4 regions of the Leclercia sp. GHBNCSD genome follow, and region 2 is predicted to be linked to each of the others. Evidence: predicted binding sites of a transcription regulator. Region 2 holds the regulator's gene; each other region holds the start of a gene.
What was found. The regulator CRP, encoded in region 2, controls carbon source genes, mostly activating them, when cyclic AMP is high. The targets are predictions, from matches to a motif close to ATGTGANNNNNNTCACAT.
Positions count from the first base shown of each region.

Region 1: ACT3IC_RS20860 (PhzF family phenazine biosynthesis protein) is a predicted target of CRP. The motif match lies at 701-718, and genes of this name have one in related genera.
Region 3: ACT3IC_RS16750 (CidA/LrgA family protein) is a predicted target of CRP. The motif match lies at 1,424-1,441, and genes of this name have one in related genera.
Region 4: hpt (hypoxanthine phosphoribosyltransferase) is a predicted target of CRP. The motif match lies at 1,142-1,159, and genes of this name have one in related genera.

Region 1 is NZ_JBQVYO010000002.1:130,009-132,210, reverse strand. It holds gene ACT3IC_RS20865 (sugar transporter) at 1-626, opposite strand, end outside; gene ACT3IC_RS20860 (PhzF family phenazine biosynthesis protein) at 802-1,590, shown strand; gene ACT3IC_RS20855 (PhzF family phenazine biosynthesis protein) at 1,608-2,202, shown strand, end outside.
Region 2 is NZ_JBQVYO010000001.1:2,396,628-2,398,829, reverse strand. It holds gene ACT3IC_RS11530 (OsmC family protein) at 1-348, opposite strand, end outside; gene crp (cAMP-activated global transcriptional regulator CRP) at 659-1,291, shown strand; gene ACT3IC_RS11520 (YccS/YhfK family putative transporter) at 1,349-2,202, shown strand, end outside.
Region 3 is NZ_JBQVYO010000001.1:3,506,565-3,508,766, forward strand. It holds gene cdd (cytidine deaminase) at 1-156, opposite strand, end outside; gene ACT3IC_RS16745 (CidB/LrgB family autolysis modulator) at 285-980, opposite strand; gene ACT3IC_RS16750 (CidA/LrgA family protein) at 977-1,375, opposite strand; gene dusC (tRNA dihydrouridine(16) synthase DusC) at 1,609-2,202, shown strand, end outside.
Region 4 is NZ_JBQVYO010000001.1:1,121,382-1,123,583, forward strand. It holds gene can (carbonate dehydratase) at 1-400, shown strand, start outside; gene hpt (hypoxanthine phosphoribosyltransferase) at 477-1,013, opposite strand; gene ACT3IC_RS05595 (glucose/quinate/shikimate family membrane-bound PQQ-dependent dehydrogenase) at 1,219-2,202, shown strand, end outside.

The DNA of each region.
Region 1 (2,202 bases), on a different contig from region 2:
GGGCGACGCACCAGCAGCGGCAGGCTTTTCAGGGAGCCGGAGTGCTCGCTCGGCAGTTTCGGCAACAGTTTGATCAGACACAGCAGAGTGAACAGCGCCCCGAGGCCGATAATGAAAAAGGTGGTACGCCAGCCAAAATATTGCCCGACGATGCGGCCCAGCGGGAGCCCGAGCACCATTGCCAGCGCGGTGCCGGTCGCCAGCAGGCTCAGCGCCTGGGCGCGCTTCCCGGCCGGGGCCAGGCGGATGGCCAGCGAGGCGGTAATCGACCAGAAAATGGCGTGGGCAAAGGCAATCCCGATCCGGCTAATCACCAGCACCGTGAAGTTCCACGCCAGGAACGACAGCACATGGCTGGCGATAAACAGCACAAACAGGCCGATCAGCAACGCACGGCGCTCAATCTGGCTGGTGAGCAGCATAAAGGGGAGCGACATCAGCGCCACCACCCAGGCGTAGATGGTGAGCATGATCCCCACCTGCGCCGTCTCCATGCCGAAGCTGCTGGCGATGTCCGAGAGCAACCCGACCGGAACGAACTCAGTGGTGTTAAAGATAAACGCGGCGACGGCGAGCGTCACCACCCGTAGCCATGCGACCCGGCGGGAAACTGTGTTGGTTGTCATAGGAATGTCAGGGATTGGTTACGTATATGAGGTGTTTTGATCTTAAAACCAACATTGGTGGAAATACAATCATTTTGTGATGCAGATCTCACTATGGTGGCAAAGTAATCGCTGGTGGAATCGGTTAATTTCCATGAATATAGGATGCAACATTAAGTTAACAGTAGGTAGAGCGATGCAGGAAATTGAGTTTTATCTCGTTGATGCGTTTAGCGATAGCGCATTTGGCGGTAATCCGGCGGCAGTGTGCCCGCTTGCGGAGTGGTTACCGGACGAGACGCTGCTGAAGATGACGCAGGAGCATAACCAGTCGGAGACCGCCTTTTTCGTGCGCCATAAAGGTGGCATCGAACTGCGCTGGTTTACCACCCACGGCGAGGTTAACCTCTGCGGTCACGCGACGCTTGCCACCGCCTGGGTGTTGTTTAACGAGATGGACTATCCCGATGCCCGGGTCCATTTTGATACCGCCTCCGGCAGGCTCACCGTCAGCCGCGACGGCGACTGGTTAACCCTCGATTTCCCGGCCTGTCCGACGGAGGCCCAGACTCCACCGCCAGAGATGCTCCACGCGCTGGGGATTGACCGCTACGTCGAGGCCCGTAAGGGACGTGCCTGGGTGCTGGTGCTGGAAAACCGTCAGCAGGTTGAGGCGGTTACGCCTGATATTCAGGCCATGACTCCCGGTGAGCACAAAGTGTCGATTACCGCCCGGGGCGAGGGCGAATACGATTTTGTCAGCCGCTTTTTCTCGCCGGGCGTGGCATTGTGGGAAGATCCGGTCACCGGCTCGGCGCATACCATGCTGATCCCCTACTGGAGTGAAAAGCTGAACAAAACCTCGCTGTTTGCCCGCCAGGTCTCTGCCAGGGGCGGCGATGTGCGTTGTGAACTGAAGGGCGACCGGGTGCTTATGAGCGGGAAGGCATCGCTCTACATGAAAGGTCATCTGTTTTTACGCTAATAACAAGGGGTAACCCAATGAAAGAAATACAATTCTATCTGGTCGATGCGTTTAGCGACCGCGCATTTGGTGGGAATCCTGCAGCCGTTTGCCCTCTGGAGGCGTGGCTGCCGGATGAGGTTCTGTTAAAGATGGCACAGCAGCATAACCAGTCGGAGACCGCTTTTTTCGTGCGCACCGATAGCGGTTTTGAGCTGCGCTGGTTTACCACGCTGCATGAAATTAACCTGTGCGGTCACGCCACGCTTGCCAGCGCCCACGTGATTTTTGAGTATCTCGACTACCCGCACACGGAGATCGTCTTCTCAACCCGCTTTGTCGGCGAACTGCGGGTTAAGCGCAGCGGCGACTGGCTGACGCTGGACTTCCCGGCATGGGGTTGTGAGGCGGTGGAAAATCCTCCCGAACGGCTGTTTAGCACCCTGGGTATCCGCGAGGCGAAAGAGGTGCGGGCAGGGCGCGATTATATGGTAGTGCTGGAAAACCAGCAGCAGGTTGAGGCCCTAACCCCGGATATCGACGGCATGATGCCGCTGGGTAAGATGGTCTGCGTCACCGCCCCGGGGGATGAGTATGACTTTGTCAGCCGCTTCTTCTGCCCGGGCGAAGGGG
Region 2 (2,202 bases):
CGCCACGGAGCAGTACTTCTCCGCAGAGAGATCCACCGCGCGGGAGACCGCAGCCTCTTTTAGCGCTTTGCCGGTTACCACGAAATGAAGGTTGATATGGGTAAAGAGACGCGGCGCTTCATCCCGGCGCTCTGAAGTCAGTTTCACTTCGCAATCGGTCACATCGTGACGCCCTTTTTGCAGAATCGAGACCACGTCGATAGCGCTGCATCCCCCTGCCGCCATCAGAACCACTTCCATCGGGCTGGGTGCTTTATCACCGGAGTTGCCATCCATCAGAATCTGGTGCCCCGAGGCGGACTCACCGAGGAACGTTAACCCTTCAACCCATTTCACACGTGCTTGCATTTTAACTCACTCCAGGCTTGCATTTTTTCTGTCAGATTACGCGCCAGTAACAATTCTGGCAAAGGAAGTCGACCTGCATCAAGCTGAAGCGAGACACCAGGAGACACGCGGCAAAACCTATGCTAAAACAGTCGTGATGCTACAGTAATACATTGACGTTGCACATGTATGCAGAGGACATCACACATTACAGGCTGCTAATTATTGTGACAGCCAGATCCCCAGGTAAGGGGAAGAATTCGATTGCAACCCCAGAGCGAAGGTAGAAAGCCTGACTCTGGAGACAGCTTATAACAGAGGATAACAGCGCATGGTGCTTGGCAAACCGCAAACAGACCCGACTCTCGAATGGTTCTTGTCTCATTGCCACATTCATAAGTACCCATCGAAGAGCACGCTGATTCACCAGGGTGAAAAAGCGGAAACGTTGTATTACATCGTCAAAGGCTCAGTGGCAGTGCTGATCAAAGATGAAGAAGGCAAAGAGATGATCCTCTCTTACCTGAATCAGGGAGACTTTATCGGTGAACTGGGCCTGTTTGAAGAAGGTCAGGAGCGTAGCGCCTGGGTCCGGGCAAAAACTGCGTGTGAAGTGGCTGAGATCTCTTATAAGAAATTCCGCCAGCTGATCCAGGTTAACCCGGATATCCTGATGCGCCTCTCTTCGCAGATGGCTCGCCGTCTGCAGGTCACCTCTGAGAAAGTGGGTAACCTCGCCTTCCTGGACGTGACGGGCCGTATCGCTCAGACGCTGCTGAACCTGGCGAAACAGCCAGACGCCATGACCCACCCGGACGGTATGCAAATTAAAATTACCCGTCAGGAGATCGGTCAGATCGTCGGTTGTTCCCGTGAGACAGTGGGTCGTATTCTGAAAATGCTGGAAGATCAGAACCTGATTTCCGCCCACGGTAAAACCATCGTGGTTTACGGAACACGTTAATTCCGCTAAGACGGCGTGGCATCGCATGATGACACGCCGTTTTTGTCTCTCTCACCCATGTGGCGCAGGCTCATTTATCACCCGGAAGTTAACTACGCACTACGGCAAACCCTGGTGCTGTGTCTCCCTGTGGCTGTGGGGTTAGTTCTCGGTTATCTGCAATACGGCCTTCTGTTTTCTCTTGTTCCCGCCTGCTGCAACATTGCGGGTCTCGACACGCCCCATAAACGCTTTTTTAAACGCCTGATAATTGGCGGCTGCCTGTTTGCCGGCTGTAGTCTGGCGGTACAATTGCTGCTGGCGCGTGATATTCCGCTGCCCCTCATTCTGACCGCACTGGCGATGACGTTAGGGGTCACGGCGGAGATCAGCGCCCTCCACGCCCGCCTGCTGCCCGCCTCGCTGATTGCGGCCATCTTTACCCTGAGCCTGGCGGGGAATTTACCGATCTGGGCGCCGCTGCTGATCTACGCCCTGGGGACACTCTGGTACGGGCTGTTTAACTGGTTCTGGTTCTGGCTGTGGCGGGAGCAGCCGCTGCGTGAATCCCTGAGCGTACTCTACCGCCAGCTGGCTGATTACTGTGAAGCCAAATATACCCTGCTGACCCAGCACACCGACCCGGAAAAATCGCTGCCGCCGCTGCTGGCGCGCCAGCAGAAGGTGGTGGACCTGATTAGTCAGTGTTACCAGCAACTGCATATGCTGGCGGCGAACAGGAATCATGAATACAAGCGGCTGCTGCGTATCTTCCAGGTGGGGCTGGATCTGCAGGAGCATATCTCCGTTAGCCTGCATCATCCGCAAGAGGTGCAAAAGCTGGTCGAGCGCAGCCACGCTGAAGCGGTGATCCGCTGGAACGCGCAGACCGTCGCCGCCCGGCTGCGGGTATTGGCCGACGATATTCTCTA
Region 3 (2,202 bases), 1.1 Mb from region 2:
CAGCGCGTCATCATCCAGATCCGTGGCACGTTTCAGTGCGGCGACCTGTTCAGCCGTCAGCAGGGCGGGGAAGTGTGCATCCGCCAGTACCGGGGCCAGGGCTGACTGCAAATTCTCTGCTAGCTCGGCAAAAGCTGATTGAAAACGTGGATGCATGGCGTTGCCTCATAAAGGTTAATGGATCGGTAGTTTACGGAGCCGCTGGGGCTTTATATGTGACTTAGATCTCATTATGTGTGCAACTTATGAAACTCAGATTAAAAATGCGCGACGCGTCGCAAATTTTAGCCCACCACAGCCAGAATTATCGGGAACAGGAAAGGGGCGATCAGCGAGGTCAAAATCCCGCAGATCACCAGCGCCAGCGAACTGAAGGCACCTTCCTGATAATCCAGCTCCGCACAGCGGGCGGTGCCGAGGGCGTGTGAGGCGGTGCCCATCGCCAGCCCACGGGCAGATTTGGTGCGAATGCGCATGGCATTCAGCAGCGTATGGCCTAACACCGCACCCAGAATACCGACATAAATGACGCACACGGCGCTGATCGCCGGAATGCCGCCGAGGCTGCCGCCCACCGCCATTGCAATCGGCGTGGTCACCGATTTGGGCAGAATGGAGGCGGCAATTTCGGGTGTCGCCCCCATCAGCAGCGCCACCGAGGTGCCGGTGATCATCGCCACCACGCTCCCGGCGAGACAGATGGTAATAATCGATTTCCAGCGGGCGCGGATCTGGTGCAGTTGCTCATAAAGCGGAAACGCCAGCGCGACCACCGCAGGCTGGAGCAGATCGTTGAGAACTTTGCTGCCCTGGAAATAGTGAGCGTAAGGGATGCCGGTTAACAGCAGGAAAGGGATGATCACCACCATCGCTACCAGCAGGGGATTAAGAAGAGGAAACTTCAGGCGCACCGCCAGCTTGCGGGCGGCGAAGAAGACCGCCACGGTGAGCGGCAACGACCACCAGATATTCGCCATCATTTTTTCTCTCCTTTCTGTCCAATCACTTTGCGCTCCCCGTGCGCCAGGTGGGTGCTCCAGCTCACCACTAAAAACACCACCAGCGTACTGATCGTGCAGGAGACGAAGATCGGGCCAAACTGCGCGCTCAGCAGATCGTAATACTGCATCACGCCCACACCGATGGGGACGAACAGAAGGGCCATATAGCGGATCAGGACCGAGCAGCCTGGCTTGACCCAGTTTGCCGGAAGGATCTGCAAGGCAAGCAGCACAAACAGGATCAGCATGCCGATAATACTGCCGGGAATGGCGATCGGCAGCAGGGAGGCGAGAAAAATACCTGCATAGAGGCAGGCATAAATAAGGATGAAGGCGCGCAGGTATTGCCAGACAACGATCAGTGATTTATTCATGGTGGAAGCCCTTAATGGAACGCATTCATCATACAATTAAAACCGGAAACGTGCTACGGATCACATCATGACTTTTGAGCATACCAGACATTCCCATTTGGAACCTCGGGCATTCCCCCAGCCAGAAGGGTAAAAACATTATAAATCAGCCCGGTTCCACGAGCCCTGAAACAGGGCTTTCCACCGTTACACAGAGCAGATACCATAGCGCCTCTTTTTTTACGGATATTGATATGCGTGTATTACTGGCACCGATGGAAGGCGTGCTCGATTCGCTGGTGCGCGAGCTGCTGACTGACGTTAACGATTATGATCTCTGCATCACCGAGTTCCTGCGGGTGGTGGATATGTTGTTGCCGGTAAAATCGTTTTACAGACTCTGTCCGGAGCTGCATCGCCAGAGCCGCACCGCCTCCGGTACGCTGGTGCGCGTCCAGCTTCTGGGACAATACCCCGAATGGCTGGCAGAAAACGCCGCGCGTGCCGTCGAGCTGGGCTCCTGGGGCGTGGATCTTAACTGCGGCTGTCCGTCGAAAATGGTCAACGGCAGCGGCGGCGGCGCCACGCTTCTGAAAGATCCCGAGCTTATCTACCGTGGCGCAAAAGCGATGCGCGAGGCGGTGCCCTCGCATCTGCCGGTGACCGTGAAGGTACGCCTCGGCTGGGACAGCGGCGACAGGCAGTTTGAAATTGCCGACGCCGTGCAGCAGGCGGGGGCGACTGAGCTGGTGGTTCACGGGCGCACCAAAGAAGATGGTTACAAAGCCGAACGCATTAACTGGCAGGCTATCGGCGAGATCCGTAAGCGGCTGACCATCCCGGTGGTC
Region 4 (2,202 bases), 1.3 Mb from region 2:
GGAAGTCGAACACATCATCATTTGTGGTCACTACGGCTGCGGCGGCGTGCAGGCAGCGGTTGAAAATCCGGAACTGGGCCTTATCGACAACTGGCTACTGCACATTCGTGATATCTGGTTCAAACATAGCTCACTGTTGGGTCAAATGCCGCAGGAGCGCCGCCTGGACACCCTGTGCGAGCTGAACGTGATGGAACAGGTCTACAACCTCGGCCACTCCACCATTATGCAGTCGGCGTGGAAACGTGGGCAGAAGGTGACGATCCACGGCTGGGCGTATGGCATTCACGATGGCCTGCTGCGCGATCTGGAAGTGACCGCAACCAACCGAGAGACGCTGGAGCAGCGCTACCGTCAGGGTGTCTCTAACCTGACCCAGAAGCACGTTAACCACAAGTAAACGCAAAACGGCAACGCAAGTTGCCGTTTTTAGTCCGCAGGCCCGTTAAGCGTAGCGCCAACGGGTAATATCCGCCTTACTCGTCCAGCAGCACCACTTTGCCGACATACGGCAGATGGCGATAGCGCTGCGCGTAGTCAATCCCGTAGCCCACCACAAATTCGTCCGGGATCGAGAAACCGACAAACTCCACGGGAACGTCCACTTCACGGCGGGTCGGTTTATCCAGCAGGGTACAAATCGCCAGCGATTTTGGGCCGCGCAGGCTGAGAATTTCGCGTACTTTTGACAGGGTGTTCCCGGAATCGATGATGTCTTCCACAATCAGAACATCTTTGCCACGAATGTCTTCATCCAGATCTTTGAGAATTTTAACATCACGGGTGGTCGACATGCCGCTGCCATAGCTGGAGGCGGTCATAAAATCGACTTCATGGGAGACCTGCACTTCGCGGCAGAGATCGGCCATAAACATGAAGGAACCGCGTAACAGACCCACCAGCACCATCTCACTGCCGCTGTCTTTATAATGTTCGGTGATCTGACGACCAAGTTCGGCGATACGCGTTTTGATCTCCGCTTCAGGGATCATCACTTCAACAGTATGTTTCATTTTACTAACCGTATGATTTTATAACGAATTTCTCAATGCCTATGGATTCGCGTCCGGCATCGCTTCATAAGCCCTGAAGTATACCAGCAAATGGATCCTCCTGGCGCATGAGTTCACAAAAGCCATATTTGTGATTCCGATCACACTTGTTAAGTCCTATAATTAATTGCTACTAAATAATTAACAAACTTATCGAGTGTCTTTTATGGCGGAAACAAAAAATCAACATTCACGTTTACTCGTGAGGCTAACAGCCCTGTTCGCTGCATTTTGCGGACTGTATCTGTTAATCGGCGGGGTCTGGCTGGTAGCCATTGGCGGCTCCTGGTACTACCCGGTAGCAGGTGTGGTTATGCTCGGCGTCACCCTGCTTCTCTGGCGCAGTAAACAATCGGCACTGTGGCTCTACGCGGCCCTGCTGCTGGCTACGATGATCTGGGGCGTATGGGAGGTCGGCTTCGACTTCTGGGCCCTGACCCCGCGTAGCGACATTCTGGTCTTCTTCGGTATCTGGCTGATCCTGCCTTTCGTCTGGCGTCGTCTGCTTGTGCGCTCCAGCGGTGCGGTTGCCGCCCTGGTCGTGGCGCTGCTGATTAGCGGTGGCATCCTGACCTGGGCTGGCTTTAACGATCCGCAGGAGGTGAAAGGCACCCTGAATGCGGAATCTACGCCTGCGGCGGCGATCTCCGACGTGGCAGATGGTGACTGGCCTGCCTATGGCCGTAACCAGGAAGGTCAGCGTTACTCCCCGCTGAAGCAGATCAACGCGGACAACGTGAAAAACCTGAAAGAAGCCTGGGTATTCCGTACCGGCGATCTTAAGATGCCGAACGATCCGGGTGAACTGACCAACGAAGTGACCCCGATTAAAGTGGGCAACATGCTTTACCTCTGTACGGCGCACCAGCGTCTGTTCGCGCTTGATGCGGCCACCGGTAAAGAGAAATGGCACTTCGATCCGCAGCTGAAAACCAACAACCAGTTCCAGCACGTGACCTGCCGTGGCGTCTCTTACCACGAAGCGCGTGCCGATAACGCCAGCCCGGAGGTGATCGCCGACTGTCCGCGCCGCATCATGCTGCCGGTGAATGACGGTCGTCTGTTTGCCATTAACGCCGAAACCGGCAAGCTGTGCGAAACCTTTGCCAACAAAGGTGTGCTGAACCTACAGACCAACATGCCGGATCAG